3 regions of the Pseudoalteromonas sp. BZB3 genome follow, and region 3 is predicted to be linked to each of the others. Evidence: predicted binding sites of a transcription regulator. Region 3 holds the regulator's gene; each other region holds the start of a gene.

Region 1 (10,676 bases), on a different contig from region 3:
CTCGGTGGTAAAAAGACGAATTAGCGCAAGGTGAAGTGAGCTGTCTTCACAGCAGCCTCTTTTATCACTCTGAAACATACCCCCTCAGCTTTAGCTAAAATAGCTTATCTCACCTTGCGCAAAGTAAACGTATTCGCTTTGTTCATTGTCGTTAACACTTTGCACTACATTCATCCATGAAGCTGGATCCCATCATGCCTCCATGCACTCATCTCAATGAACTGCGAAGCTTCGCTTCGGTCTCATTTCGTCCATGTGAAAGTAGAACATCGCAAGCAAAGTTTGCCCCAGCTTGGCGCCCCCGAGCACTTAAAGAAACGCGTTGCACAAATGCAGCGGGTTTTTTGCTGTGTGAAGAATTTTCGCATCACGAAGTGATAAAGCGGAAACTTCTGCGCAAGGTGAAATGAACAACCTTCACCGAGCTTAATCTAGACGGCCTTAACTCCAGTTAAACTAGCTCACTTCACCTTGCGTAAAGCAAATGTACTCGCTTTGCTCGCAGTCATTAACTTTGCACCTAATTTGAAACAAGCTTAACTAATGGCTATGCTTAAGAGGTATTTAGAAAAGGCTTGATGTGTGTCGATATATTTAATTTATTTACTTGTTATGTTTGCTTTATTCGGCACATCAGCGAGTTATTTTGCGCGTTTTATTTATCGCTACTGGGTTCATAAAGATATGGATCAAACGCTGATCTATAAAGCTGGAGGGTGCGCCCTATTGATAATGACATTGTCAGCAATAGGGGCTTTGCTATTTTAGTTACTTATTGTAAAGCTCTCACACTTGCTCTTAATACAGAGAGATTGAATAGGAAGAACTTGTTTGCAAGTTTCATCAGGGGGTTGTCTTTCGTTCAGTATTCGCTCTTGTGTAGTTTCAGCATCAGCCAAGCGTTCTACTTCATTTTCATCAACATTCTTAGTCGAAAACACAACATAATTACTTGGGCCACCACACGCTGCTCTCTCACCTACACCTATTACTTTGCATTGAAAGCTCGCATCACAGCTTAGATCAGCTACATAAGCTTTCAGGGTGTTGCTCTCTTCGAACTGAGTACCTGCTGGGGACTGACAGCCTGATAACATGAGCAGAATTGATATAACTAGGGCCAAAACTGTTTTCATGTATGTTCCTTTTATTGCGCGATATAAGTACTGTCGTTTAGTGTAACACACTTGTTATTGATACATTGTGTCGTCGGCTTAGTTAACATGGCGCAGATGCTTTGCATACCTGATTGCGCATTATATAGACTCTCATACTTTGTCAGTTTATCTGCAACAGTTTTGGCTGTCTCATCAGTTGTAGTTTTAGTTGAGTAAAGCATATAGTGGCTAGGACCACCGCAAGCTCGATTGCCAGCAGCTATTACCTTACATTGTGCATTGGAATCACACTCATTGTTTTTCTCTATTGCGCTTATATCAGCTCTAAGAGAGTTTAAAGCTTCTTGAGATACCTTTTCTAAACCTAGCTCAGTTTTATCTACGTTTGAAAGCTCGGTCACTTTAGGTGCAGACGCAGGCTTATCTTCCGTTGTAGAGCTCACTTTTTCAGCGCTCTGTGGTTTTGCCTGTTCGGTATTGTTCATTTCATCAGTTTGACCACAGGCTGATAAAACGAATAAAACAGCTGTGAAGACAATGGCTTTTTGCATAACGTGTTTCGCTCTTTTTTCAGTCAGTTTGCATCTTATTGAAAATTTATTCAAGCATAGTGAAAATGAACCTGTTATGTAGAACAGTGACTTAATACATTAATAAAGCACTTTCTGTTTAGTTGCTTTACTCACGTTAAAATAGCTTGTTGAACAAAGAAGGAATATCAATCGTTTATGGATTTAATGTGACTAAAATTCAGGCATAAAAAAACCGCTGTTAAGCGGTTTTAATACAAGTTAATGGCGGAGAAGGAGGGATTCGAACCCTCGATAGGGCTACAAACCCTATACTCCCTTAGCAGGGGAGCGCCTTCAGCCACTCGGCCACCTCTCCGGCGCAAACTTTAAATGTGGCGGAGAGATAGGGATTTGAACCCTAGATACGCTATTAACGTATGCCGGTTTTCAAGACCGGTGCTTTCAACCACTCAGCCATCTCTCCATGGACAAAGATAATACTCAGCGATTATGCCGCTGTAAATAGCTTTTGATTTGTTTGCCTAAAAATTAACCTAAAATTAAAGAAAAAATTCTTTTTTTTAGCTTAAATGGCCACATCGGTTAAATTGTGTATAGTGAAATCAAAAAGATAAGCGCTTTAAACGGTTACTTATATTGAGCCATATGAGCCGTTGACAGTTTTTGCGCGCAGACTGCAAAAAGAGACTGCCAGCTAAAGCTTGGCTTTTTAATCGTTGATTTCTTTAAGCGAGGTTGCGTGTTGCTGCACGCCGCAGCTGTCTGGATCATGATGAGCTCCTAAGTTATGTAAGTGAGTAATGCTTGATTGAGTGTATTTTGCATTCGATTTGGTTAATTTAAAAACAATAAAAATTGCTGTTTTCGGATAAGTTTTTCTAATGAATTGTGTTTTATATTATTGTTCTTGAATAGTTATTCTTATCTATTTTTCATGGTTTAAGGGCTTTCTCGGTTCTTTGTGAATAATTATTTAATAAGCTAGGTTAATTAATTTTATGCTCGTTGTTGTAAAGCCAAGTGATTCGCCTTTTATAGAAGCGCAGGTTAAATGGTTAGAAGAAGAATGTGTAAAAAGAGGGCTCAAAAATCAATGGTTTTTTACATCAGGGTGTTTTGAGACAGATGTCACCGCTATCAAGAAAAAGCTAGCAGAAGTAGAAACGGTTGTTGCAGTTGGTGGTGATGGGACATTGCATTTGGCCGCGAATGCATTGGCGAATTCACCTGTTTCGCTTGCTGTGCTGCCAGCTGGCACGGGTAACGATTTTGTAAGGCAGTTCGGGTATTCTACACAGCAATGGCGAGCCTTGGTCTTTTCTGAATCTTATAGGTTATTAGATTTGGGTAAAGTCAATCAGCGGTTTTTCATTAATGTTGCTGGTATAGGGTTTAATGCTGCAGTTGTAAAAGATATTAATACGTTTCAAACCCGTCATAAGCTGAGCTATATTTTTGCAGGCATTAAGCATTTGTTTAGCTTTAAACACACTTCATCGCATGACCCTTCTTTGATGCGTGTATTTGCAAATGGCCAGTTTTTTGCTGCAGGCCTAAAAGTGGCGCCGAGTGCTAGGATTGATAATGGTAAGCTATTAATGTTGCATTTTAGGGCTGAGTCTTTACTGAGTAGACTTTGGAGCTTTTCACTGATGCTAGTACATCAGCATGAAAAGTCATCTCATCTTGAGGTCAGTGAGTTGATGGAGTATGAAATCTCTGATCCTGATCTGTTAGTTGAAGCTGATGGCGAAATGATAGGAGAGACACCCGCAGTCGTTAAAGTCTGTCGAGGCGCACTTAAGATGAGGTTATAAAAGAGAGCTGACATTAGTCAGCTCATAAAGGGAGATAATTAATACTGTAATCGAATAATGCTTATTTAGATTTAAAGTTGAAAAGCTGATAGCCATTCATTGCTGGGATCTGCGCAACTAAATTAGTTTCTGCATGTGCAATACCTTCAAATTTATCGCATAAGCCATTTGCTTGTTCTTCAATTTGCTTTGCTTGTAATTGTACTTTTTCTTCAATTTGTTTGCCCATGTTTTCCATGCGCGCTTCAAAGCTTTCCATGTCGCCGCCTGAGCTGACCATTTCAGAGCCGACCATCATTAAGATACTGCCGATTGATTCCATCATGGCTGACTCGACGGCTTCTTCTATGTGAGTTTCAAAGTGGTTATCAAAATTTTCTCCGAACTCATGAAAGGTCTTTTCGCCCATGACAAATGCACCTTGTTGATAGAAGGTATCACTGATCTCAACGTGTAGTTCATCCATCAGACCGTTAAGAGACTCTAGTCCTTGTAGGTTGAACGCTTGCGCTACTTCATCCAATGCAACACCAGCAAGCTTTACGCCGTCAAGAGCGATATTTGCTACTTGTGGTAGTTGTACTCTGAGTGAATCTGCATAATTCGCTAGGGCTGTTTTTTGATCATAGGTTAGTGTGATTGCTTGTCCATCAACATAAAGCTCACCATAGCTGTCAATCGTTAGTTGTTTATTATTCTCTGCAGTGATCTGTAGTTGATTTGGCGTGATGCGAACATCATTCTGGAAATCGACTTGGCACTGGTCGCTGCTAATTTGAATACCATGATCTTCATGTGCGATTGTTGAAGTACTTAAAATTAGCGTTGTTGCTAGCATAAACTTTTTCATAATTATCATTCCTGTTGATAGACTCGATGATTACTTATCAAGATGAATGCCAAAAATTAAAGTTATTTAAATTCATATTGTTACGTTTTTTGTCTTCTTTTTGTAAGTGTGCTTATAGCTAAAATAAAAATAAAAGTGGTTTATTTAACCAATTATTACGATTTTTAACATTGAGGTCTCCATGCTAAGTCGCATCGTAAAGTTTGCAAACCTAAAAAATCGAGCTAATTATTAATTCAGTATTGTGCTTATAGTCATGAGGTTGTCACCATGCGTAATTCCTTTTCTGAAGATGCGCCTATTGATGATGAGTTTGGTGCGGAGCTAGATGATTTAAATACAGAGTCTTCTAGCATTCAAAAGCGCCGTGCTCGAAAAAGGTTAGAAGATTATTTTGAACAAAAGCGCTTACGCGAATGCTTAGGTGATGATGAGTTTGGAGACATTGATTAAACAAAGTGCACTGTTTGTAGCTAGTTCACCGCTTAGCTCAAAGTCGGTGCTGGAAGTAACTCTGCGTTAAATCTCAACTATCTAGACACGCTCCCGCAGTACGTCATAATGGTGCGCATGGCATAAAATAGTTTGAGATTAATATGGGCAAAGTTAAGGTTTGGGATGGCTTTATTCGAGGCTTTCACTGGTTGTTGGTTATTGCGTTAGGTGTGCTGTATATCAGTGGTGAAGAAGGCTGGTTAGAGTTACACTTTGTTACTGGTTATGTGTTGTTAGCACTGATGTTAGCCCGATTAATTTGGGGTGTAATTGGTAGTGAAACAGCTAGGCTAAGCAAGTTGATTAATCATCCTACAAAGGTTGTTAATGCATTAAAAGGCAAAGAAGACAGAGTTGGTCACAATGCCGCAGGCAGCCTGATGGTTGTGCTGTTTTTTGTGTTGATCCTTCTACAACTCGTCACAGGGTTATTTACCACAGATGATATTCTTGTGGATGGCCCTTTGGTACAGTATGTCAGTTATGATCTTGTTGAGTTAGCAGGGTCAATACACCACAGTAATATCGATTTTATAATTGCCGCAATTGCATTACATATCTTGGCTATCATTGCCTATCGTTTTAAAGGTAAAAACCTCATCAAAACGCTTTTAACAGGAACAGTAGAATCGAGCTTGCAACAGCCAAAAATGAAGGCTGGTTGGATAGCTTATATCATCTTTGCTCTGTTCGCTGCGGTATTAATTTTCTTGTGGGGCATGGAGCCTTTAAGTCAATTGATGGCATAAGCCAAAACTGAGTGAATAAAAAACCCGATAAACTAAGTTTATCGGGTTTTTGCATTTTTATGTAGTGAGTTACTTAGTCACTTAATCGGTTTAAACCATTCAATGCAGCTACACGATAGGCTTCAGCCATGGTTGGGTAGTTAAAGGTGGTATTAACAAAGTACTCGATGTTATTACCTGGGCCTTTTTGTTCCATAATTGCTTGGCCGATGTGAACGATTTCTGAGGCACGCTCACCGAAGCAGTGAACTCCTAAAATCTCTTTAGTTTCTGAGTGGAATAACAGCTTCAAGCTACCCACTTGTGTGCCTGTGATCTGCGCACGCGCAAGGTGCTTAAACTGGGCTCTCCCGACCTCGTAAGGGATTTTAGCTGCTGTTAGCTCTTGCTCTGTTTTGCCCACAGAACTCATTTCAGGAATGGTATAAATACCAGCAGGAATGTCATTGATCAGCTTTTCGCTGCAATCGCTTGAAACAATGGCTTTAGCTGCGATACGGCCCTGGTCAAATGCGGCACTGGCTAAACTTGGATAACCAATCACGTCACCAACGGCATAAATGTTATCGATTTCGGTTTGGTAGCTATCGTTAACTTTTAATTGTCCACGGCCATCGGCTTTTAGGCCTACAGCGGCAAGATTAAGCTTATCCGTATTACCGGTTCTGCCATTGGCAAATAAAATGCAGTCGGCACGTACGCGTTTTCCTGATTGCAGATGCAGTACGACACCATGCTCATGAGGTTCAACTTTAGCAAATTCTTCATTGTGACGAATAACAATGCCACTATTCCAGAAGTGGTAACTTAGCGCATCAGAAATCTCCGCGTCCATAAACGCCAGTAATCTATCGCGGGTATTGATCAAATCAACTTTAGCACCAAGCCCTTTAAAGATAGAGGCATACTCACATCCAATAACACCGGCACCATAGATTAAAACGCGCTGAGGGTCATGCTCTAGACTTAAAATAGTGTCACTGTCATATATTCTAGGGTGAGAGAAATCGACACCAGGTGGACGGTATGGGCGTGAGCCTGTAGCAATAACAATAATGGGTGCAGTGATCACTTCATAAGAGCCGTCAGCATGTGTCACTTTAATTGAGTAGCGGTCAATAAAGCTGGCGTCACCTTGAAATAACTCGATTCGGTTTCTGTCATAGAAGCTACTACGCAGGTTCGATTGCTTGGAGATTACATTACTCGCATGGCTAAGAATATCACCAAATGCCAAGCGCTGTGGTTTGTCAGTGAGGCTGAAAAGAGGATTTTGTTTATATTCAATTAAGCGACTAACTGAGTGTCTGAGTGCTTTTGAAGGTATGGTACCCCAATGAACGCAGCCACCACCAACTGCTTTATGCCGTTCGATAACGGCAACACGTTTGTGGCTTTTAGACAGGTTCATTGCGGCACCTTCACCACCAGGGCCTGAACCTATGATAATAGCGTCATACATAAATGACGCCGGCTTTTCTGTATTCGATTCTGCTTTTTGTTTGGCCACAGCCCCTCCTCAACTTGCGAGTTGGCTATCACCGAACAAATCATTTTAGGCGTTCGATAGTAGCCTTGCATTTAGTGCTAACCATGCCTGCTTTTGCGTCTGCCAAGCGGCTTCAAGTTCTTTGTATTGCTTGGCAATTGCCGAAGTATCACATTGCTCACGCATGGAATCAGCTTTAGCTTCTAAAAACTGCTTTTGTGCAGCACAAAATGTTTGTAACTTTTTTAGAAGCAAATCATATTCTTGATGTAACAATGTAAGCTGTTCTTGCGCTAAAGGCAATTTTGCCAGCTTAACTTTAGTCTTTAGTAACAGGGTTTCTGCTTTGGCTTTTTCGATACGCTCGACTGGCGTGCGTTTAAGTTTGCTGGCAAGGCCAACTGCCGCAAATGCTCGGATCATCCATTTTGTTGGGTCGTAGTGGTACCAACGAATGCCATTGCGATAGTCACTGGCAAAAATATGATGGAAATTGTGATAGCCCTCACCGTAAGTGAGCAACGCTAAAAAGCCATTATCACGGGCGGTATTTTTCTCAGTATATGGGCGAGAGCCCCAAATATGCGCCAGTGAGTTGATAAAGAAAGTAAAGTGCTGACTTAATACCAGTCTCAGTACACCCGCCAATAACAACATACCGATAATGTCACCAAACAGTGCACCTAGCAGTAAAGGAATACCTACATTTGTTAGTAACACAAGTTTCATGTAATGACGGTGTTGGAACATCACGATAGGGTTACGTTGTAAGTCTCTGGCATTGCTGTAATCGCCATAGTTTTTGCCTTGGTAGTCACGCAACATCCAACCAATGTGGCTATACCAAAAGCCATTGGTTGCGGCATAAGGGTCTTTGATTGGATCATCGACTTGACCGTGGTGAACTCGGTGATCGCTACTCCAATGTAATGCGCTATTTTGTAGTGCGAATGCGCCGCCAAGTGCAAATATCCATTGCACTGCTGGGTGAGCTTCATATGTTTTGTGCGCCCATAAGCGGTGGTAACCCGCGGTGATTGATAGACCGGCATAAAACATACAGGCAACAAAAGCTATCCAAGTGCTGGTTTCAAAGCCATAGGTGAATCCATACCAAGGCACTAGGGTGATGGCTGCCAAAAATGACAGAACAAAAAACAAGACATTTGTCCAAATGAGAGGGGGTTTTTTCATCTTAAAAAATCTCAGCGTACACTTGTACGCTAAAATAGTATTTCATTCTCATCACGTCAAGTATTAGACTGCACAAGTTATCGATAAACTCTAGGGAGAAAATATGTCAGGTGTTCGTGCACAACAAAAACAAAAAACCCGACAAGCCTTGATAGTAGCTGCATTTAACCAGCTCAGTGCGGAGCATAGTTTTTCTAATTTGAGTTTAAGAGAAGTGGCAAGAGAAGCTGGTATTGCACCGACTTCGTTTTACCGACACTTTAAAGACATGAATGAGCTCGGCTTAACCATGGTTGATGAAGCAGGTTTAACATTACGCCAATTGATGCGCCAAGCACGCCGTCGAATAGCAAGTGGTGGCAGTGTGATCAATACCTCTGTGCTGACTTTTATGGAGTTCATCGACACGTCGAGTAACCAATTTAGATTGTTGTTACGAGAGCGCTCGGGCACATCAAAAGCATTTCGTGCAGCAGTCGCTCGAGAGATCCAGCATTTTATTTTAGAGCTTGCGCATTACTTAGAAGCTGAAACTCCCTGCGATGCGAATCATGCTTACATGCAAGCTGAAGCCATGGTTACCTTGGTATTTAATGCTGGGGCAGATGCGCTTGATCAAGATGTACAACAGCGAGAAGAATTAACCGAGCGTCTGATTTGGCAATTGCGTTATATCGCCAAAGGCGCGAACCATTACGGCACACATCAAGTAAATTCAAAGCCTTCATAAAAAAATCATATAAAAATTAATCTACTCGATTGTTTACTGTTCAAATTTAAAAAGACCCTTAACCTTTATGTTTAAGGGTTTTTTTATTCTTTTAGCTATCCGAATCTGCTTTTTTGTTTCTTTCTTGATTCTGTTTTTGCTGTTTTGTTGAATTGTTTATGCTTGATCTCTGGTGTTGTGGCATGTTAAAAATCGCATCAGTTACAGCATAAATACAAAACATGCAGATAAAAAAATGAAAAAGTTCACACAATTGTCACTGCTATTAAACCTCTTACTGATCAAGTATCGGTGCGGGGCGGTGTGCGTGTGAAATGCAGCATAACGAAAACCCCGCACATTGCGGGGTTTTTTGTTTTTGCATTGTTATCTAAAGACTGACTAAAACTATTTGCTTATAGCGATGATGTTCAAAGGGCGGTACAAAGGGGTGAGGAGCTAAGGTATGAATGATAAGGTTTGGATTTTTGATACAACATTAAGAGACGGTGAGCAGGCGCTAAAAGCGAGCTTAACTGAAGATGATAAAGTACAGCTTGCACATGCCATTAGCCGCCTTAATGTGGATGTCATGGAAGTCGGTTTCCCGGTTTCAAGCCCTGCAGATTTTCGGGCAGTACAGCGCATCGCCACTGAAATTAAAGGCCCTGCGATTTGTGGTTTAGCCCGCGCTGTGACAAAAGACATTGAAGCTTGCGGTGAAGCATTACGTCCTGCAGAGCAAAGCCGTATTCATACCTTTATTGCAACCAGCCCTTTACACCTTGAACACAAGTTACGCATGAGCCTAGATGATGCGACTGTGATGGCGGTGAAATCAATCAAAGTAGCCCGAAATTACACCGATGATGTGGAGTTTTCGTGTGAAGATGCAGGCCGTACTCCGCATTGGGATTTATGTCGCATTGTCGAGCAAGCGATTAAAGCAGGCGCTTCAACCATCAACTTACCAGATACCGTGGGCTATGTAACGCCTGATGAGTATGCGGCGATGATCCACCATTTAATGAATAACGTGCCAAATATCGATCAAGCGCGTTTAAGTGTGCATTGTCATAACGACTTAGGTTTGGCGGTAGCAAACTCGATTGCTGCAGTACAAGCCGGTGCCCGACAAATCGAATGCACGATTAATGGTATCGGTGAGCGAGCGGGTAACTGTTCATTAGAAGAAGTGGCGATGATCATGAAGATGCGTCACGACCATTTAGGTGTTTACACCGATATTCGCAGCGAAGAAATTTACCGCGCTTCACGCCAAGTTGAAACCATTTGTAATATGCCTGTGCAGCCGAATAAGGCCATTGTCGGCGAAAATGCCTTTGCTCACAGCTCAGGCATTCACCAAGATGGCGTGTTAAAAGCACAAAACACCTACGAGATCATGGCCCCAGAAACCGTGGGTGTACCAAACAACCAATTAAATATGACCTCACGTTCAGGTCGCCATGTCATTGAGCATCGCTTAGAAGAATTAGGCTATCAAAAGTCTGACTATGACATGGATAGCTTATATGACAGTTTCTTAGCGCTGGCGGACCAAAAAGGCACGGTCTATGACTATGACCTAGAAGCCATGATCTACTTTAATCAGATCAGTGATAAAGACGAAACTTACCAACTTGAGTTTGTAAATTCAGCGTCAAACTCTCAATCAGTCGCCAGTTCGACTATTGGCATGACAGTAGGTGGGCAATCAAA
Region 2 (10,676 bases), on a different contig from region 3:
TTAGGTACATGTACAAGGCTACTTTCTTCAGAGGCTCTTAAAAAGGGGTTTACAGCCCGCTCAAGACCAAAATGTGTCGGTAAACTTGCCTGATTATCATCTCGAAGCTTTTGTACTTTTTCGATATACGCTAATAAATCTGCATTGTTAGGTTCAACAGCGAAAGCAAATTTAAGGTTGGCTTGCGTGTACTCATGGGTGCAGTAGATAAGCGTATCATCGTCACATTCGGCAAACTTTTGTAAAGAATGCCACATCATCTCAGCATCACCTTCAAATAAGCGGCCGCACCCAGCGCTAAATAAAGTATCGCCGGCAAAGCAAAAAGCATCGTTCATATAGCAAATATGATCTAAGGTGTGCCCTGGCGTTGAGATGATTTTAAACTTTGTATCGGCAACGGTTATTTCATCACTGTCATTTAATTTGTGTGAGATACCTTCAAAAGGGGAGTTTTCAGGGCCATAAACAGGAATGTTTTTGAACGCCTTAAGTAAAGCCTCAACGCCATTGGTATGATCCCAGTGATGGTGGGTGATTAGAATACCAGCCAGCGTTGTGTGAGTTTGTTTTAAATAATCAAATACAGGTTCAGCTTGCCCTGGGTCAACAACCCAAATTTTATTTTCTTTTCTCAATGCCCAGATATAGTTATCAGAAAAAGCTTTAATTGGATCAACTTGCACCATAAGTATTTGCTCTATAAAGTGTAGATGGGTTTAGTATAACGAGCATCAATAATGAAACCAGCATTAAGTTTTCGGTCTGGACCAAAACCATTAACTTGGTCTGACTTTCCACATGGCGATTATATAAAAGTCGGCTTAGAGCGAAGAATGAAAGCCTGGTTACCGAGGATGTTTGGATATCACTTACTTAAACTAGGCTCATTAAGTGGTCAGCTTGATACATCAAAATGTGTGATCCCTCATCAAGTGAATGTATCTCCCAACCAGTGTAAGAAAACCAGTGTGATTGCTGAAATTGATGAACTTCCTTTTTCGGAGCACAGTGTCGATGTATGTGTGCTGGCTCACAGTTTAGAATATGAAAGTGATCCTCATCATATTCTGCGTGAGGCACATCGTACTTTAATTCCTGGTGGCTACTTGGTTATTTCAGGGTTTAACCCATTCAGTTTATGTGGGTTGGCGAATTTATTGCCGTTTAGTTCTCAAAAGCTGCCGTGGTCAGGGCGTTTTTTTACCCCTGCTAGGGTGAAAGACTGGTTAGACTTACTGGGGTTCGAAATAATCAGTGATGAGCGCTTTGTCTATGCATCGTTGGCTCGTGGCAGCCGTTTATCTCGTTTTGCGCCTTGGCGGCGTTTTTGTCGTCATTATTTAAAACCCATGGGCAGCTGTTATATGCTGGTGGCACGAAAGCGGGTCGCACCTTTAACACCAATTAAACCTAAGTGGCACGCAAGGCCCAAATGGGCACCTGTGGTTAAAAATGCGGGGCTTAGACAAACTCGAAACAAGTCGAACTAACAACAAATTTAAGCTGCTTGATATCCTTCATCTTCAAGCAGTTTTGAACTACCCGCAGCTTCTCTGGCCAAGTCATCTACGATTTCATTATATTTATTGCCACTGTGACCTTTTACCCAACGCCACTCTATGTCATGTCTTTGACAGGCCTCATCGAGGCGCTTCCATAAATCAACGTTTTTAACTGGCTTCTTTGCGGAAGTAAGCCAGTTACGCTTTTTCCAACCTGCAACCCAAGACTCGATACCTTGTTTAACATATTGGCTGTCGGTATGTAGCACGACCGTGCAAGGTCGTTTAAGGGTTTCGAGTGCAACAATGGCAGCGAGCATCTCCATTCTATTATTAGTAGTGAGTTTATAGCCTTGAGAAAGCGTTTTTTCATGGCCTTGATAATGAAGATAAATGCCATACCCACCAGGTCCGGGATTGCCTAAACATGAACCATCGGTATAAATCTCTACGCTTTTTTGCACGAATTAGCCTGTTTTTATGTAGAATAAAGTGATTAGTTGCTAACAATAGCAAAGTTAACAGGCAGACGATATGTTAAAGAGACAAATAGTCCTGGATACTGAAACCACAGGTATCGATCCGAAAGCAGGGCATAGGATCATTGAAATTGGGTGTGTTGAACTCATTAATCGCCGTTTAACAGGAAATAACTTTCATGTGTACATCAACCCTCAGCGTGATATTGAAGAGGAGGCAATCGATGTTCATGGTATCACCAATGAATTTTTAAGAGATAAGCCGCTTTATCATCAAATAGCACAAGAGTTTTTTGATTATATAAAAGGGGCTGAGCTCATTATTCATAATGCACCGTTCGACGTCGGCTTTATGGATAACGAATTTGCGCTGTTACAGCAAGGCTACCCCAACACTCACGAGTATTGCGAAGTGTTAGATACGCTTGTGATGGCGAGAAACCTGCATCCTGGGCAGAAAAATAATCTTGATGCATTATGCCGACGTTATGACATAGATAACGCCAAACGTACGCTTCACGGCGCATTACTGGATTCAGAGATCCTTGCTGACGTTTATCTAGCAATGACGGGTGGTCAAGTAAAAATGAACTTGGCGAATAATACCGAAGACACATCGCAAACTGATAACACCAGTATTCGACGTTTGGCTGATAACCGTCCGGCACTTAAAGTTGTTAAGGCTTCTGCCGATGAAGTGATAGCGCATGAAGAAAGGCTAAAAATCGTTAATAAAAATGGCGAGACTCTTTGGCAACAAAATTAAGGTAAATTTTATATGAAGCGATTATTGTTAGTGCTGCTCTTATTGTTTGTTCATGAATGTATTGCACTCACAACAACCCCGTCGATTACGTTGTTGAAGAATAATCGCAAAGTAAATGAAGTTCCGCTGTTAGATAACCGCTTCCGTATTGATCATAAAGTCGAAAAAATAACACTGCTTTTCTTTCGTAAGCCAGGCTCCCCAGCGGTTATCTTAGTCAAACCTGATGGTAGTAAATACTACGCGCATCATGCTATAAAAGATGAAATGCTAGAGTGGTACGATGAAGCAAGCTATGACCTTATTACCATAGAAAACCCAATGCCAGGTCCTTGGCAGGTAATAGGTAGAGTGCAACCCGATAGCCGAATTATGGTGTTAGGTGACATTGAACTGGTGGTAGAGCCATTACCTAAACTGATGTTTAGGGGAGAAACACTCAAAGTGACTGGCCAAGTAACGAACGATGATAAGCCTATCGATGTCGGCTATTTTCGTGATGTGGTCAGCCTAATCGTTGAGTTCGTGAGTACCAACAATGATCAATATGACAATTTTGGGGCTGGCACACAAAGTGTGACCGAATTTAAAGATGATGGTCGCGAATTTGATGAAAGACCAATGGACGGTATTTTTACTGGAGAATTTAAACTGGTTTTTCCTGCAGGTGAGTGGCAACCAGAGTTCTATATTGAAACGCCCATTCTTAAACGCAGGGTAGTACAAGCACCTATCGTTATCGCAGAGCCCCCCTTTGAGTTTGATTTGACGCTTGCCAGTAATACTACAGCTAGTCATGAACTGTTGATTAAGCTGGATCAAAATATCATCAAACCTGAAACGGTTATTTTTCAAGGCAAAATATTTTATCCAAATGGTGAAGAGCAAATCTTTACGATTAACCCAGAAGCACGTCTTTACCGCAAATTAGAAGTAAGCAATTACGATTGGGGTCGTTATCAAATCGAGTTTTCTGTCTTTGGTGAAAATATCAATGGTAGAGAATTTATGGCCAAGTTACCTATGTATAACTTTGAGATTGAAAGGCCAATTGAGAAGGTACCTGAGTTACAAGCGCCAAAAGTAAACCCTTTACTTGCTAAATTACCTCCTCCAGAGCCAGAACCCACCTTGGGCACAGGTGCGTTAATCACGATTATTGCTGTTGGTAATGTTTTTGTGATGCTAATTGGCTGGTTAGCCATCAGAGTTTTTGTTCAAAAGAAACCAATTAAGCTGAAAATTAAATTACCGTCATTCAAGAAAAAGCAATCGACAACAGAACAGGATGACGACAAAGATAACGCAAATGATCCGAATGGTTCAAAAAATAACAAATCAGGTGATATTTTGAACCTTTCTATGGATGGAGACTAAAAAAGACAGTTTTTTTAAAAAAAACAGTTGACTCTAAACAGGTCGATTCGTATTATTCACGCCGCTGTCAGGGAGCAACCTGACAACAAGAATAAAGCGGAGTGGTAGTTCAGTTGGTTAGAATACCGGCCTGTCACGCCGGGGGTCGCGGGTTCGAGTCCCGTCCACTCCGCCAATTATTCTAAAATTTGTAAGTCGCGCTGGAGTGGTAGTTCAGTTGGTTAGAATACCGGCCTGTCACGCCGGGGGTCGCGGGTTCGAGTCCCGTCCACTCCGCCAATCTTACAAAATGCCTTTAGGCACCCTTTCCTAAGTGTGGAGTGGTAGTTCAGTTGGTTAGAATACCGGCCTGTCACGCCGGGGGTCGCGGGTTCGAGTCCCGTCCACTCCGCCAATTAGGAAAAGATTAAAACTCAGTGGAGTGGTAGTTCAGTTTGTTAGAATACCGGCCTGTCACGCCGGGGGTCGCGGGTTCGAGTCCCGTCCACTCCGCCAATGTTTTAATCGAAATTATTTGCTCGTGGAGTGGTAGTTCAGTTGGTTAGAATACCGGCCTGTCACGCCGGGGGTCGCGGGTTCGAGTCCCGTCCACTCCGCCAATGCAAATAAAAAATAAGATATCTCTGCGGAGTGGTAGTTCAGTTGGTTAGAATACCGGCCTGTCACGCCGGGGGTCGCGGGTTCGAGTCCCGTCCACTCCGCCATTAGATATCTAAGAGTCACACCAGAACTGGCTCTGTAAATACCCACCACTGCGGAGTGGTAGTTCAGTTGGTTAGAATACCGGCCTGTCACGCCGGGGGTCGCGGGTTCGAGTCCCGTCCACTCCGCCACTCATTTTGATTATTCATATCACTACTACCTTAAAATCATATATTTTAATCACAGCAAAATAACTTCCTTGTTATCTTTAGCTTAACTTAATTTGCTCAATTGAGTATTATCAACAGCTTAAACCAGTCATCAAAAATGCGACAGTATCGCTTCTGAGTCACCAATATACTTTCCAGAGATAAATGCTTGCGGCACTGTTTCTTGGCCTGAAATAGCTTTTAAACTTGTTAGACTAGCGTCACGGCCCAATACAATCTCTTCGAATTGAATACCTTTACTGATCAGGTGTGCCTTAGCTTTCTCACAATAGCCACATCCAGGTTTGGTAAACAAGCTCATAGGCTGAGGCTTTTCACACTCTGGGTTGATGTAATCAAGCATGGTATCGGCATCCGAAACTTCGAAAGGATCACCAGGTACATCAGGCTCAATGAACATTTTATCAACAACGCCATCTTTAACCAGCATAGAGTAACGCCAGCTTCGTTTACCAAAGCCTAAGTCAGCCTTATCGACAAGCATGCCCATCCCGTCCGTGAACTCTCCATTTCCATCAGGGAGAAGGGTGATGTTGTCAGCTTCTTGATCTTTCGCCCAGGCGTTCATAACAAAGGTATCATTTACTGATAAACAAATAATGTCATCAACACCGTTTTGTTTGAATGCATTTGCCAGCTCGTTATAGCGCGGTAAGTGTGTAGATGAGCATGTTGGAGTAAAAGCGCCTGGCAAGGAGAATACTACGACTGTCTTGCCTTTAAAAAGTTGCTCTGTTGTGACGGTATGCCAATCATTACCAATTCTCACAGGAAATGATACAGAGGGTACAGTTTGTCCTTCACGATTTTCTAGCATATTAATTTCCTCATAGTTGAATGCCTTTATTATCTATAATGCATATTTAGATTAAAGTAAGTAAAACAAATAAGGGCAATCTAAAAACTAGATTACCCTTACTTTATTGCTTGAATTGTGAGTATATGAAGTTATTTTAACGAGAATGATTCAGGTTCTTTAGCAACCACTTTAATGACGTCATTAAGCTGAATATTATTTAAAGGCCTGTCACTTAAGTTTCTAGCGATGGCACTTTGCGCATTCACTTGTTCAACTACAACTTGTTCAATGGTTTGAATATGATGTGAAAACTGCATGCCATTTGCCGCAGTCAAATTGCTTCTGTGAAGGATTGAAAGTACTTGCCCCGCTTCAAGCCCATGGCTTTGTCCTAAGTTAATCACCACTCTATCAGAGTCGATCATTAATATTTTACCTGTTGTCTTAAGACAACTTACAGCGGAGTTCAAATCTTGACTCACCTTATTGTAAATAGTTTGAATCTTTTGACCATAATCGGTTCGCCAAAACTCCTCACTATTTACATTCACAATCTGAGTTTTTTTATGTGGCCAAATACCTTGAGCGCTGTAATGCTGAGACCAGACTTGATCATTTGTTTGTGAATCAAATAGCGCAAAATCAATTTTAAAGTTGCGCATAAAGGCTTCACTTTCCCAAAATGCGTAATCGTTGTTCATTTTTCTGCCTTGAGAAATATCTGTTATTTGACTCAGCAACACATACTGACTGTTACTACTGCGACTTAACGTGTCAATTAAGTCGGCGTTATATTCAAACTGTTGTGCAAAGAATGCCCTGACATCTAGTTTTCGATCAATATATGGAATCATTTTTACGCCTAAATTTCGCTCGTTTAAAGTATTAAATAAACGCTGTGAACTGGCTTTAGGTATGTCAAAAATTTGACCTAGCCTGGCTTGATCTGGGTGTGTCAATTGGCTTTGTGTGACAGTAATCTGTTTATTAAATTTTGACTCAAGACAGTGTGCTTGCTGGGGGATAATATCTAGATGTAGCGTGACAGAGTATTGCTCGCCTTGTTGCTGTTCATTGATTAAATTCACATGTTGTATCTGACCATGGGTTTTAATCTTTAACTCGTCTTGCTCGAGAACACCGTCGGCAACTGTTTGAACGCTAGACACCGTAGCACCAGAGAATATCAAAGCTTGGGTTATGGCATCTTTGACAGCCATTTGTCTTGCTGAAGACGTATCACCATCAACTATGCCGCCATAACCGACTACCTCAAACCATTCCGCCTTTACATGAGCGCAGAATACAAGTAGTACAATTATCAGAATATGTTTCATCATCTCTATTCCAAACTGATTTGCTTAAAAGATCAAAAGCAATAGACGTACCAGCTTTGTTGGCGTGAAAAATGCATTGAATGAGCAGACTTTAATTTGGTGTGTTTATTATGAAAGCGAAAAACGTTTTTTATTCATCATTAGTAACATGTTCTATTCTACTTTCAGGCTGTAGCTCAATATTTGATAAACATATAGAGTATACCTACGAAGCGCCGGATTACTATCCTGTTTTACGAGCTGTGGGATACGCGCCTTTGAGCAGTCAACCAGGTGAAACGGATGCGCAAAAGATGTTGATGGCAATTAAAGTATCTAAACTGGAAGCATACAGAGAACTTGCCGAGCAAGTGCACGGGCAAAAGCTCACATCAACGATGACTGTAAAAGGGGCAATTGCGCAAACGGATGGCTTATCGAGTAAAGTCGGCGGTTTAATCAAAGGCGCTAAAATAGTGAAGACATACTCTGTCGGTGATACTTATGCGACAGAATTAGAGTTAGACATGAAAAAAGTACACGAGTTGTATATTAGCGCTATCAAACCAAGAAAAGTAAAGCGAGTGATTTACTACTAACTAAAAACAAGTGTGTGCTCAACTTTTAACCATTAGGCTTTGAGATTTTTAACTAGCTCAGAGTTCGCGCTGACGACTCCACCATCTTGCCCATATGTGATGGAGGTTGGAGCACCGATAATTATGTCTTTTAATTCTCGTACCGCAAGCTGAGCTTGATGGGCGGCTTGGGCGTTAACATCATTTTGTTTCTTACACTTTAAGAGCAAAGAGTTAACTGCGTTGGTTAAAGGTGTAATTTGTTCGAATTGAAAAATATCTTTGTTAAAGCCTGAAATTTCTTTATCTAGTTTTTGAATGGAATTGAGAAGAGTGAGTTTTTCACGAGCGATGTCTTTAAGGCCATCGCCCTTTTTGCTGGCAAGACATTCTAGCTCAGCATCTAAGAGCTGGGTCAAAGCGTTTAGATGCTGTATCTGATTTTCTAACTTGTGATGACAAAGATTAATTTGATCATCCATACACGTCAAACTCGAATGCGGCAATATTCTTTGCAAGCTTTTCAGCATCGACTTGATACTTACCTTCGCTTATCGCTTTTTTAAGCTCTTCAACCTTTTTACTGTCAAAAGCCGGTTGTTGCTGTGCTTTTTCTTGCAAGCTTTTAAGTTGCTGTGCTTGTGGCGTTAAACTTACAGAATCAGTTGCTGCCTTCTGGGGAGCTTTAGCTACAACAGCTGCTTGATTAGCATCCGATTTTTGTAATTCAGCTTTTTGTTGCTTAATATTATTAAGCGTGCTGTTGGACTGAGGTTGCCCTTTTACATTATTAACCATGATAATTGACCCTAAAATTACTCATGCCTTACTATCGGCTTGTTAGTGTATAACTTTAGCAAAAAAATTAAATATTAACCTCTACAGATTCTACATCTTTTACTCTTGCTGAGATAGTTTTTCCAGACTTTTGATTTTTAACTCTTATTTGCTCACCAATGTTCCCATCTTGGAGTGCAACGCCAGTAGTTTTTATCGTCAAAGTGCGAGTTTTAGCATAAATAGTTACGTTGTCGCCTTTGCAAACCATGCAGATATGATGGAGTCCAATGGCGGTACCTGCTCTAATTACTCTTTTACTTCTACTACCAAGTAGATATCGCTCAGCATCTAAATTACTGGCCCTGACAAAATGTTTAGGTTTAAATTCAATGCTGATAGATTCTCTGGTAATCAGCTCTCCTTTGTTAATGGCCTGAGTCGTAACGATCACAGGATGAAGTTCTTCAATTCTTACATGCACAAATTGAGTCCAGCCAGATATGTCTTCACATTTTACTTTTACAGTAACTTGTCGGTTAAAAGGCGGTTTGGCATTGGTTGAGTATGATAAAGGGCTCTCACACGCACGTTTAGACAACCGAGCATCTAATGGTAATGCTTTAATGTTTGTTTTGATATCAGGGTTTAGCTTAATTTGTTGAGTAATAAACCTTTCAGCCCCCATTTCTAAGTTGGTGTTCGTATAAATTTGTGCTTGGCTCATGTAGCTGGCTAGAAAACAAGCCATTGCACAAAAAATCTCATATGATTTGGTTTTTTTTAACAAACTCATGATGTTTCGACTATGCTTATTTGGAGAAACAAGGTATAAAGATTTTGCGTGAAATACCATATTCCTTCAAGGTACTTCTATGATTAGTATCCTTTAAAGCGTATGATATTACCAAGATGACCGTTATGTAGGAGATTGAAATGGCAGGTGTTTTAGACTCTGTAAACCAGCGTACTCAGTTGGTTGGGCAAAACCGCCTAGAGTTGCTACTTTTTCGACTGAGAGGTCGTCAAAGATTTGGCATCAATGTATTTAAAGTTAGAGAAGTGCTTCAGTGTCCGCCCCTCACCAGTATGCCGAAATCAAATTCTTACATTCGCGGCGTTGCCCATATTCGTGGTCAAACTATTTCAGTTATCGACATGTCTTTAGCTGTGGGTGGTCCACCCATCGAAAACATTAAAGATTGCTTTATTATCATTGCTGAATATAACCGTTCTGTTCAGGGCTTCTTAGTTGGTGCGGTTGAAAGAATCGTTAACATGAACTGGGAAAAAATTATGCCGCCACCAGATGGTGCGGGTAGGTACTCCTATTTAACGGCAGTTACAGAAATTGAAAACGAACTAGTCGAGATACTAGACGTAGAAAAGATTCTCAACGAAATATGCCCTGTTAATACTGAAGTCAGCGAAGAAATAGTGTCTGATGGTGAAATGCAAAAAGACCTTGGTGAGCGAATTGTATTTATCGCAGATGACTCTGCAGTTGCAAGAAACCAAGTCAAGCGTGCTTTGGAGCCATTAGGTGTTCAAACAGAATTAGCAAAAAATGGTAAAGAAGCTTTAATTAGGCTAAAAGAGATTGCAGAAGTTGATTGTCAAAATGACATAACTGAGCGTGTAGGCCTGCTTATTTCAGATGTAGAAATGCCTGAAATGGATGGCTATACGTTAACTGCTGAAATTAAAGCAGATCCAAAATTAGCCCCTTTGCATGTAATCTTACACACTTCACTAAGTGGTGTGTTTAATCAGGCTATGATTGAAAAAGTTGGCGCTGATGATTTTATTGCAAAGTTTAACCCTGATGAATTAGCAACAGCGGTTAAAAAATGGGTTCATTGTGATTAGATAACGGCGGTAGTATCTTGGAAAATAAAAACCTTCAACAAGGCGAATATGACCAGTTCAGAACCTTCCTAGAGCAGCAATGTGGTATTGTTCTTGGAGATAACAAACTTTATTTGGTAAAAAGCCGTTTAGCTCCGTTGATGGCCCGCTTTGGGGTGGACTCTCTTTCTGCGCTTGTCGCTAAAACATTGAGTCCCCATGAACGTCAGCTAAGGGCTGCTGTTGTTGATGCCATGACCACAAATGAAACTCTCTGGTTTAGAGATACTTATCCTTTTGAGTTGTTAAAAAGTAAAATTTACCCAGAATTGAAAGACACCCGTAGGGGCTTAAAAATC
Region 3 (10,676 bases):
AAACGGCTCTTTTTATCTAGAAGGTCGATGACATGTTCGATACCTTGTTGACGCAGCACACCATGCAATTCAGTTTGTTTCGCATCAAGTAATGAAATACCCTCTGCCATCATGTCATATGCACGCCACTCATTGTCTTTCCCTTTGCGTACCTTGAAGTCAATCTTGATATCAGGTTTACCTGGCTCAACAATGCGGGTTTTTACAACTGCAACATCATCGTCATCAAAACTGCGGGCTTCTCCAAACTCCACCTTTTGGTTTTTATACTGAGTAAATACGCCAGCATAAGTTGCCACTAAGTAGCGCTGAAATACATCAATGAATGTTTTAATATGCTCAACAGCCTGCTTTTTCTCAGCTGGATCTGTCATGGTACGTACTTTTTGAATATAGCTACCAAGCACACGATAAGCCGCATACTTGTAATCTACATATGGCATCAGTTCTTGTTCAACAATAACACGTAAGTGCTCTTTGTCAGCCGAGATGATGCCTTGATCTGTGGCTACACGTTTAAATGTATTGTCAGCAACCTGCTCAACCATTTTATACGGATCGGTTAAATCCACCTGTGATGCGGCGAGCACCTGAGCAGACATCACTAAACCTGCAGCAACCATTAAAAACTTCTTAAACATGATTATTCCCCACCTTGGTTAAACAGGAATTGACCAATTAGCTCTTCAAGCACCAATGCCGATTTAGTATCAGTTAACATGTCACCATTTTTAAGCGCGACACTTTCAACACCGAATAGGTCATCTAATTCAGAGCCTGCATTACTTGTCACTTCATTTCCTAAACAGCTTTGCTTCGCTGATTCAGCAGCAATAACTGGAGAAAGGCCAAGGTACTGCTCACCTAAAATACCTGATGTTAAAATAGAGACCGAGGTTGTATCAGAAAACTGACACTCGTAGCTTGCATCAATACTCATATTCACAACTGGTAAAAACTCTTGTGGGTGAATATAAATACTTTCAACGCGACCGATCACGACACCGCCCACTTTAATCGGCGCACGCGTTTTTAGAGAACCAATATTTTCAAATTTAGCGCTCAGCGTGTATGTATCACCATTACCACTGATCCCTGAGTTTGCAACTTTAAGCGCTAAAATAGCAAACGCTGCCACGCCAAGTGCGACAAATAAGCCAACTAAAATTTCTATTTTCCGTGTATTCATAATTTCTCAAAACCCTTAACTTGAAAACATCACCGCTGTTAATAAAAAGTCGAAACCTAAAACGGCCAGCGACGAATGAACAACTGTTTCTGTGGTCGCTTTACTGATCCCTTCTGATGTAGGAACACAGTCGTATCCTTTGTAAAGCGCAATCCATGTCACGATCAGTGCAAAAACGAAGCTCTTGATCATGCCATTTAAAATATCTTGCTGGAACGACACCTGAGACTGCATGATTGACCAGAAGCTGCCTGAATCGACACCTAACCAATCAACACCTACTAAGTGCGCACCAATAATTGCAACGGCGGAAAATATCAGTGCCAAAAGTGGCATACTGATAAAACCAGCCCAAAAACGCGGCGCTACAACCCTTTTAAGTGGGTCAATTGCCATCATTTCCAGACTTGATAACTGCTCGGTTGCTTTCATCAAACCAATTTCGGCGGTTAATGCACTGCCCGCTCGACCGGCAAATAATAGTGCAGTTACAACCGGACCCAACTCTCGCAGTAGACTCAGTGCAACCAAAGGACCTAAGCTGTCTTCAGCGCCGTACCCCACCAAAACAGTATAACCTTGTAAAGCCAGTACCATACCGATGAATAAGCCCGACACCATGATGATCAATAATGATTGATGACCTACCATGTAAAGCTGCTTAATTAACAGCGGCGTGCCTTTTTTAAAATTAGGCACGCTAAGTAAGGCGCCCAATAACATACGTGTTGCACGCCCCAATGAGGCAAAACGACCCAGTGTTTTATGGCCTAGTGCTTGTAAAAAATCCATTATTGCTGGGCTCCTAGTAACAATTCATCTTCGTAAGGGGCAGCTTTAAAGTGGAAAGGCACTGGACCGTCTGATAACCCTTTCAAGAATTGCTGCACCAGTGGTGAACTATGTTGCAACATCTGCTCTGGCGTACCCGTGCCAATCACGCCTTGTTCAGCAATAATCACCACATGATCGGCAATACTCAGCACTTCTGTTACATCGTGCGTTACGATTAAAGAAGACAAACCTAACACTTGATTAAGCGACTTGATCAGGCGTACTAACACGCCCATTGAAATTGGATCTTGTCCAGCAAACGGTTCATCGTACATGATGAGCTCAGGATCTAAGGCTATTGAGCGTGCTAGTGCTGCACGTCTTGCCATACCACCAGATAGTTCTGACGGCATTAAATCTCTGGCACCACGAAGACCGACAGCTTGAAGCTTCATAAGTACAACAAGGCGAATTAGCTCTTCACTTAATTGCGTATGTTCTCTAAGAGGAAAAGCGATATTGTCGAATACTGACATATCTGTAAAAAGCGCACCGCTTTGAAAGAGCATGCTCATTTTCGTACGGGCTTCGTAAAGTTCAGCACGGGTCATACCCGGTACACTTTGCCCTTCAAATGTAATATCGCCACTATCCGGCTTTAATTGACCACCAATAAGGCGCAACATAGTGGTTTTACCAATACCACTCGGGCCCATAATTGCGGTTATCTTCCCCTTTGGTACCGAGAAACTCATGTTCTTATAGATGGTCCTATCACCTCTGGAGAAAGTTACATCCTTGATTTCGATAATTGATTGCGACAAGTCGCGCTCCACATTCTGGTTCACCAATTTGTATATCATACTTTTTTTTGGTTTTAGTGTGAAAAGAGAATTCGTAAAATTTTGTAAGCGATAGATACAGCTCTGCTTTAGTAATAGCTCACTTCATGAATAAAGCTTTTTACCTAGCGTTTTGTTTATACTTTTTTTTATGCTTTTGATACTATTTGCCGCAATTTTGTTTTCGTTGTTGGCATATTCTTTTTATGATTTTATCTTTCATCATTTTGATACTTGGTTTTGCCGCGTTAGTTTGGAGTGCGGACCGCTTTGTCTTTGGCGCGGCAGCATTGGCAAGAAATTTCGGTGTACCGACATTAATCGTAGGTTTAACTATAGTAGCAATGGGCTCATCGGCCCCGGAAATGATGGTTGCAGCGCAGGCTGCTTTTGCAGATAAAACAGATACCGCAGTAGGTAATGCGGTGGGCTCGAACATCGCCAATATATTACTGGTATTAGGTATTACCGCACTATTGCGCCCACTTTCAGTTGGCTCTGGTATCTTAAAACGCGAAATGCCATTACTTGTAATTGTGTCTTTAGGTGCTTGGTTCATCGTCAGTGACAATCACTTTACTCGCACTGAAGGCCTTGTTTTATTTGCTGGCTTTATCACTTTTCTCGCAACCTTACTCATTTTAACCAAACGCTCAGGCAACCAAGACGATGACCCTTTAGTTGCTGAAGCATGTGATGAAGTACCTAATGATGTACCAACCAACAAAGCTATTTTATGGTTAGTCGTGGGTATGATCATGCTTCCTATTAGCTCAGGTTACCTTATTGAAGCAGCCATTGATATTGCCAAATATTTTGGTATGAGCGACTTATTAATTGGCCTGACAATCATTGCGGTTGGTACCAGTCTTCCAGAGCTCGCAGCCTGTATCGCTGGCGTACTTAAAAACGAAGACGACCTAGCAATGGGTAACATCATTGGCTCAAATATTTTTAATATTCTCGCTGTTCTTTCTATTGCGGGGATCTTAAACCCAGCAGACATAGATGCAAACATCGCACAACGCGACATTTACATTATGCTAGGCGCGACGTTCATTTTAATCGCGATGAGCCTAAGCCTCAAAGGCACTCGCCGCATCAACCGCGTTGAAGGGGGCCTGCTTCTTGCCGCGTTCATCGGGTACATGTATTACATTATTTAGTTGTTGGAGTGCACATGACTGCTGAACAATTTACTAAAACGGCTTTAAATGTCATCGATATTGAAAAACAAGCCATTGATGAAATTGCACAATATATTGATGAAAGCTTTGTTGAAGCATGCCAAGCTGTTTTTGACTGCCAGGGCAGAACCATAGTCATTGGTATGGGTAAATCTGGACACATAGGCAACAAAATAGCTGCGACACTCGCCAGTACAGGCACCCCCGCTTTTTTTGTTCACCCAGGTGAAGCAAGCCATGGTGACCTGGGTATGATCACCAAAGACGATGTGGTTTTATTGATCTCAAACTCAGGAGAGACCAGCGAAGTCGTTAATATTATTCCTGTTATAAAGCGCATTGGTGCAAAAACCATTGCCATGACTGGCAACCCTAATTCTTCAATGGCTAACCTTTCAGATATTCATTTATGTATCGCGGTCTCAAAAGAAGCCTGCCCATTAGGATTGGCGCCAACAGCGAGCACGACGGCAACACTGGTAATGGGAGATGCACTTGCCGTTGCCCTACTAGAAGCACGTGGCTTTACTGCCGATGATTTTGCACTTTCGCATCCTGGTGGTTCTCTCGGTAGACGTTTATTACTGACCTTAGATGACATCATGCATCAAGGTGAGCAAATGCCAATCATCGAAACAGGCAAGCTAATCAAAGATGCGTTATTCGAAATATCGAGCAAAGGCTTAGGTATGACGGCAATCGTCGATGAAAAGGGAATCTTAGCCGGTATTTTTACCGACGGAGACTTACGCCGTATTATTGAGCAAAAACTCGATTTGCACAGCGCAAAAATTGATGATGCAATGACAGTCAAATGTACAACCGCAAAAGCTGATATGCTTGCGGCTGAGGCGTTAAACATCATGGAAAACAAACGCATTAATGGGTTAATCGTGGTTGATGAAACTAATCGCCCAATTGGCGCTCTGAACATGCAAGACTTATTAAAAGCAGGAGTCATTTAAATGCAATTTGCCGACTTATATCAGCCTATTAGTCAGGATGTAGTAACCAGAGCAAAGCAAATTAAGTTACTTATTTGTGATATTGACGGCGTATTCTCTGACGGCCGTATTTACCTTGGCAATAACGGCGAAGAATTAAAGGCATTTAACACCAAAGATGGCTTCGGTATAAAAGCACTGATCAACTCAGGCGTTGAAGTTGCCGTCATCACCGGTCGCCATTCACAGATTGTTCAGCAACGTATGACTAGCTTAAAAGTAAAACATATTTACCAAGGGCAAGAAGACAAGTTGCAAGCTTACGAAGAGCTGAAAGCCAACCTAAACCTGACAGATATCGAAATTGCTTATATTGGTGACGACGGTCCTGATTTGCCAGTCATGGAGCAAGTGGGTTTTGCAGTGGCCGTAAATGATGCACACCCAATCATTCGCAATCTTTCACACTACACGACTTTACTGCCTGGTGGATTTGGCGCAGTGAGAGAACTAACTGACTTACTCATGTTGTGCCAGGGTCATACACTCGGCACATCAGGAACAAGCGCATGACGGTCAACCGCGTCATATTATTAATTATTTTTGCACTGACCATGTATTGGATATGGTCACCGTATTTTGATCAACCTAAAAAGCAAAGTTCGACCGAAGAAGAGAGCATCGCCACGCCAGATTATGTTGCTACAAATTTAAAGCAAACTAAATATTCTGAAGCCGGTATGCGAAATTATCTAGTCGAAGCGAATAAAATGGAGCTTTATCAGCAGCTCGGATTTAGCCATTTTACCTCGCCTACATTCACCCTGTTTAATGGCCCACAAAATTGGCAACTTTCGGCCAATGAAGCCACTTTATATGAAAATAATATGCTGATTTTAGAGGGAGATGTTAAAGCCCTAAATCTGACTGAAGGTGCTATGATAAGCCAAATCAGCGCAGACCATATTCAAGTAGATATAACTCAGCGCGCCATGCGCTCAGATCTACCCGTAGAAATTGTGGGTCCTCATTTAAATATAAAAGGACAAGGCCTCAATGCCGACCTCAATACTGAAATTATTGAGCTCATTAACCATACGCGAACCATTTATTATGACCAATAAACTACTTCTTTCACTGCTACTACTCGGCTTTTCAAACTTTGCTTTGGCTGAAACAGCACCTATGTCACAAGTATCAATTAAAGCAGGTAAGCAGCAAGCACAATTAAAGACAAACATTGGTATCTTTGAAGAAAATGTTGAAATCATTCATGGCAACCGTGAAATTTATGCAGACAGATTGGAAGTACATCAGCGTGAAGAACTCGGTGAAAACAAGCAGCTTTTAGTCGCAACAGGCAAACCAGCTCGTTTTATCGAAAAGCAACCGGATGGCACAGTATTAAGCGCCAGCGCAGAAGAAGTTAGGTATGACGTTGCCAATAGACTACTTACCATCAAAGGCAAAGCTGAAATAAGCCTGGGAGGTCAAAGTACAAAAGCTGAAGCGATTATTTATGACATCGAGAAGCAACTGATCAGTGCTGAGCGAAACGAACAAAATCAGCAACGTGTTCACACGGTATTGATACCAGAGAAAAAAGCATCAAAGTCTAACCCTGAACAAGGTCAATGAGCATGAGTGTGTTAACTGCCACAGCCCTAGCAAAAAGCTACAAAGGCCGCCAAGTCGTAAAAAATGTCAGCCTAAGTGTGGAAGCCGGAAGCATTGTTGGTCTTCTCGGTCCTAATGGCGCAGGTAAAACCACCAGTTTTTACATGATCGTTGGTCTTGTGCCTAGCGATAAAGGCAAAGTCACAATAGATGATGAAGATATCACTTTGCTACCTATGCACAGTAGAGCACGCATGGGCATTGGTTATCTGCCTCAAGAGTCCTCAATCTTCAGAAAGTTGACTGTTTATCAAAACTTAATGGCTATTTTAGAGACCCGTAAAGACCTCAATAAAGTACAAAGAGAGCAAACTTTAGACGACTTACTGGATGAGTTTAATATTCAACATATTCGGGACAGTCAGGGCATGGCTTTATCAGGTGGTGAGCGTCGCCGAGTTGAAATTGCTCGCGCTTTAGCCGCAAACCCTAAATTTATTCTTTTAGACGAGCCTTTTGCTGGCGTTGATCCGATTTCGGTGTTAGATATAAAGAAAATTGTTGAGCATTTAAAAAACCGCGGCATTGGTGTCCTCATTACAGATCACAATGTAAGAGAAACCCTTGATGTTTGTGAGAAAGCTTATATTGTTTCACATGGTGAATTAATCGCGTCAGGTACGCCTGAGTCAGTTTTAGCTGATCAAACCGTAAGAGACGTCTACCTAGGTGAACAATTCCGTCTATAGTTAAAGCAAGACATAATCCAAATAACAAAAAGGATTGTTAGAAATACATGAGGCAATCGCTACAGCTGCGCATGGGGCAGCAACTAACCATGACACCACAATTGCAACAAGCAATTCGCTTGCTGCAATTGAGCACACTTGATCTACAGCAAGAGATCCAAGAAGCGCTGGATAGCAACCCTTTACTCGAAGTAGATGAGTCGGAATTAGAGCCAAGTACTGATGGCAATGATTCAGACAAAGCGACCAAAGACACTGACTCTAGCGAGCAACTCTCTAATTCTACTGATGATGGTCACGGTGATGAACCGACCAGCGATTACGAACTCGATAGCGATGCAGCACTGAGTAAAGACACTGTCAGTGACGATCTCGCGATGGATGTGACATGGGACGAGTACATGAGTGCAGCACCGAGCACCAGTAGCGGCCCTATGCCTGAAGACGAAACGGTTTATCAGGGTGAGACCACTGAAACATTACACGAATATTTAATGTGGCAATTAGAACTCACGCCATTCAGCCCAACCGATAAAGCCATTGCCGTTGCCATTGTTGAAGCCGTTGATGACGCAGGCTTACTTACCGTCAGTACCGAAGAACTCTTAGAAAGCATCAATGAAGGTAATGACGAAGAATTAATTGAACTCGATGAAGTTGAGGCTGTATTAAAGCGTATTCAACTCTTTGACCCTATCGGTATTGCGGCTCGATCATTACAAGAATGCTTATGTATTCAACTTAACCAGTTTGAGGCTGATACGCCATTCATTAGCGAAACAAAAATGGTGTTAAGCGAGCATATTGATCTACTTGCTAGCCGTGATTACCGCACTATCATGAAAAAGACCAAGCTCAAAGAGCCTGAGTTAAAAGAAGTGATGACACTCATTCACAGCCTTAATCCTAAACCTGCCGCCAGCATTATTCGTGAAGAATCTGAGTATGTTATTCCTGATGTGTCGGTGAAAAAAGTAAAAGGTCGCTGGGTTGTTGAGCTAAACCCTGAATGTATGCCTAAAATTAGGGTTAATGATCATTATGCGGCAATGTCACGCTCAGTAAAATCAAGCACTGACAGCCAATTCATTCGCTCTCACCTACAAGAAGCAAAATGGTTTATTAAGAGCTTAGAAAGCCGTAATGACACTTTAATGAAAGTTACCAATTGCATTGTGCAACAACAACAGGCATTCTTTGAACATGGACCTGAGGCAATGAAGCCTATGGTTTTGAATGATGTTGCTGAGATGGTCGAGATGCACGAGTCTACCATTTCTCGTGTCACCACTCAGAAGTACATGCATACACCCCGTGGCATTTTTGAGTTGAAGTACTTCTTCTCAAGTCACGTAAGCACTGAAAACGGAGGTGAATGCTCATCGACTGCGATTAGAGCATTGATCAAAAAGCTAATTGCTGCAGAAAATACAGCTAAGCCATTGAGCGACAGCAAAATTGCAGATATATTGGCAGAACAGGGAATCAAAGTGGCACGTCGTACAATTGCAAAATACCGCGAGTCACTCTCTATTCCACCGTCAAATCAGCGTAAGAGCTTGATTTAAGACGTAAACCAAGAGAAGGAAAATGCTTATGCAACTAAATTTAACTGGTCGTCACGTAGAAATTACAGATTCATTAAGAGACTATGTAAACACGAAGTTTGCAAAGCTAGAAAGGCATTTTGATCACATTAATAACGTTCACGTGATCTTAGATGTTGAGAAGCTGGTACAAAAAGCCGAAGCTACCGTTCATTTAAATGGCGGTGAAATTTTCGCTTCAGATGAACACTCTGATATGTACGCAGCCATTGATAAACTCGTTGATAAACTCGATCGCCAAGTTATCAAACACAAAGAGAAATTAACTCGACACTAACCATGAAACTTAGCTCGATTATCAACAAGGACTGCAGTAAAGCTGCGGTCCTTTTTAATAGCAAAAAACGTGCGCTAGAGTACATCAGTGAATTAGCGAGCCAACACCTTCCAGAGCATAACGCCCACGAAATATTAGATGCATTCCTAACGCGGGAAAAACTAGGTAGCACAGGCATAGGCAAAGGTATTGCTATTCCTCATGGCCGCCTTACAGGCATTGATACTATTTTTGCCATTTTAGTGACTAATCAAAACGGTATTGATTTTGACGCAATAGATAACCGACCTGTCGATATTCTCTTGGCAATGCTTGTACCTGAAGGTAATAATGCAGAACATCTAAAGACCTTAGCTGAAATTGCTGATAAACTAAACAACAAAGAGTTTTGCAAGCAACTTCGTCATGCAAAAGACGATGAGGCACTCTATCAACTTATTGCACTTCAAGATTAATTAACAGAGAGGAATCCATGGAACTGATCATCATTAGTGGTCGCTCAGGGTCGGGCAAATCCGTTGCCTTAAGGGTATTGGAAGACCTAGGTTATTATTGTGTTGATAACATTCCAGTTAATCTCCTTCCCTCTTTGGTTAGAAGTGTTTCTGATAACTATGACAAAATAGCCGTCAGTATCGATGTTCGTAACCTGCCAAAAGAGCAACAAGAATTTAATGATATTCTTGAATACTTACCAGGCTTTGCAAATCCCACGCTGTTCTATTTAGATAGTGATGACCAAGCACTGATCAAACGCTTTTCAGAAACACGCCGATTGCATCCGCTTTCTTTAAATAACCTGCCGCTTGATTTAGCAATTAAAGAAGAAAAGAAATTACTCGATGTGTTAATCACACGAGCAGATGTGCTGCTCGATACGACAGATTTAAGTGTACACCAGCTAGCAGAAACCATTCGAGAGCAGATCCTTGGCAAAAAAGATAAGCAACTTATCATTACTTTCTTATCTTTTGGTTTTAAACATGGGATCCCTAAACAAGCCGATTATGTATTTGATGCGCGCTTTTTACCAAACCCGCATTGGGAGCCTGAACTAAAACCACTGACAGGTTTAGATCAACCAGTTAAAGATTATCTAGCAAGCCACAGCATAGTGCAAAAGTTCACGTGGCAGATCCAAACCTTTGTCCAGACTTGGTTACCTCATCTAGAGCGCAATAATCGCAGCTATTTAACCATTGCAATTGGTTGTACTGGCGGACAACACCGCTCTGTTTACCTAGCACAAACCATTGGTGAAAGCTTTGCTAAAACTCATAACAATGTGCAAATACGTCACCGCGAACAAGACGTAGACTAAAGCATGGTTAAGGCAGAAGATACTTTTCTAATCCAAAACAAGTGTGGTCTGCATGCACGCGCAGCCACAGTACTTGCACAATTAGCCCAACAGTTTGATGCGCAGATCACACTTTACCAAGATGACAAAGAAGCTCCTGGTGATAGTGTACTCGCTTTGCTCATGCTTG

The links. The regulator sigma-54, encoded in region 3, starts transcription at its own class of promoters, with help from an activator protein. The targets are predictions, from matches to a motif close to GTTGGCACGNNNNTNGNNT.
Region 1: ABMY35_RS04225 (YggN family protein) is a predicted target of sigma-54. The motif match lies at 4,354-4,372, and genes of this name have one in related genera.
Region 2: ABMY35_RS15960 (LPP20 family lipoprotein) is a predicted target of sigma-54. The motif match lies at 7,194-7,212, and genes of this name have one in related genera.

Annotation. Positions count from the first base shown of each region.
Region 1 is NZ_JBECOS010000004.1:222-10,897, forward strand. It holds gene ABMY35_RS04190 (hypothetical protein) at 583-768, shown strand; gene ABMY35_RS04195 (hypothetical protein) at 765-1,136, opposite strand; gene ABMY35_RS04200 (hypothetical protein) at 1,148-1,669, opposite strand; tRNA gene ABMY35_RS04205 (tRNA-Ser) at 1,914-2,006, opposite strand; tRNA gene ABMY35_RS04210 (tRNA-Ser) at 2,024-2,114, opposite strand; gene ABMY35_RS04215 (hypothetical protein) at 2,279-2,422, opposite strand; gene ABMY35_RS04220 (diacylglycerol kinase family protein) at 2,650-3,468, shown strand; gene ABMY35_RS04225 (YggN family protein) at 3,530-4,318, opposite strand; gene ABMY35_RS04230 (hypothetical protein) at 4,589-4,771, shown strand; gene ABMY35_RS04235 (cytochrome b/b6 domain-containing protein) at 4,915-5,562, shown strand; gene sthA (Si-specific NAD(P)(+) transhydrogenase) at 5,636-7,024, opposite strand; gene ABMY35_RS04245 (fatty acid desaturase) at 7,118-8,245, opposite strand; gene fabR (HTH-type transcriptional repressor FabR) at 8,349-8,975, shown strand; gene leuA (2-isopropylmalate synthase) at 9,421-10,676, shown strand, end outside.
Region 2 is NZ_JBECOS010000014.1:8,385-19,060, forward strand. It holds gene gloB (hydroxyacylglutathione hydrolase) at 1-689, opposite strand, end outside; gene ABMY35_RS15895 (methyltransferase domain-containing protein) at 741-1,493, shown strand; gene rnhA (ribonuclease HI) at 1,502-1,969, opposite strand; gene dnaQ (DNA polymerase III subunit epsilon) at 2,040-2,750, shown strand; gene ABMY35_RS15910 (TIGR03503 family protein) at 2,763-4,127, shown strand; tRNA gene ABMY35_RS15915 (tRNA-Asp) at 4,226-4,302, shown strand; tRNA gene ABMY35_RS15920 (tRNA-Asp) at 4,330-4,406, shown strand; tRNA gene ABMY35_RS15925 (tRNA-Asp) at 4,445-4,521, shown strand; tRNA gene ABMY35_RS15930 (tRNA-Asp) at 4,546-4,622, shown strand; tRNA gene ABMY35_RS15935 (tRNA-Asp) at 4,650-4,726, shown strand; tRNA gene ABMY35_RS15940 (tRNA-Asp) at 4,755-4,831, shown strand; tRNA gene ABMY35_RS15945 (tRNA-Asp) at 4,884-4,960, shown strand; gene ABMY35_RS15950 (glutathione peroxidase) at 5,091-5,816, opposite strand; gene ABMY35_RS15955 (flagellar assembly protein T N-terminal domain-containing protein) at 5,948-7,138, opposite strand; gene ABMY35_RS15960 (LPP20 family lipoprotein) at 7,246-7,713, shown strand; gene flgN (flagellar export chaperone FlgN) at 7,746-8,174, opposite strand; gene flgM (flagellar biosynthesis anti-sigma factor FlgM) at 8,167-8,490, opposite strand; gene flgA (flagellar basal body P-ring formation chaperone FlgA) at 8,558-9,265, opposite strand; gene ABMY35_RS15980 (chemotaxis protein CheV) at 9,406-10,338, shown strand; gene ABMY35_RS15985 (protein-glutamate O-methyltransferase CheR) at 10,356-10,676, shown strand, end outside.
Region 3 is NZ_JBECOS010000001.1:382,741-393,416, forward strand. It holds gene ABMY35_RS01635 (ABC transporter substrate-binding protein) at 1-641, opposite strand, end outside; gene mlaD (outer membrane lipid asymmetry maintenance protein MlaD) at 644-1,189, opposite strand; gene mlaE (lipid asymmetry maintenance ABC transporter permease subunit MlaE) at 1,205-1,984, opposite strand; gene ABMY35_RS01650 (ATP-binding cassette domain-containing protein) at 1,981-2,787, opposite strand; gene ABMY35_RS01655 (calcium/sodium antiporter) at 3,012-3,971, shown strand; gene ABMY35_RS01660 (KpsF/GutQ family sugar-phosphate isomerase) at 3,986-4,957, shown strand; gene kdsC (3-deoxy-manno-octulosonate-8-phosphatase KdsC) at 4,958-5,509, shown strand; gene lptC (LPS export ABC transporter periplasmic protein LptC) at 5,506-6,060, shown strand; gene lptA (lipopolysaccharide transport periplasmic protein LptA) at 6,050-6,574, shown strand; gene lptB (LPS export ABC transporter ATP-binding protein) at 6,577-7,302, shown strand; gene ABMY35_RS01685 (RNA polymerase factor sigma-54) at 7,350-8,870, shown strand; gene hpf (ribosome hibernation promoting factor) at 8,899-9,186, shown strand; gene ptsN (PTS IIA-like nitrogen regulatory protein PtsN) at 9,189-9,641, shown strand; gene rapZ (RNase adapter RapZ) at 9,659-10,507, shown strand; gene ABMY35_RS01705 (HPr family phosphocarrier protein) at 10,511-10,676, shown strand, end outside.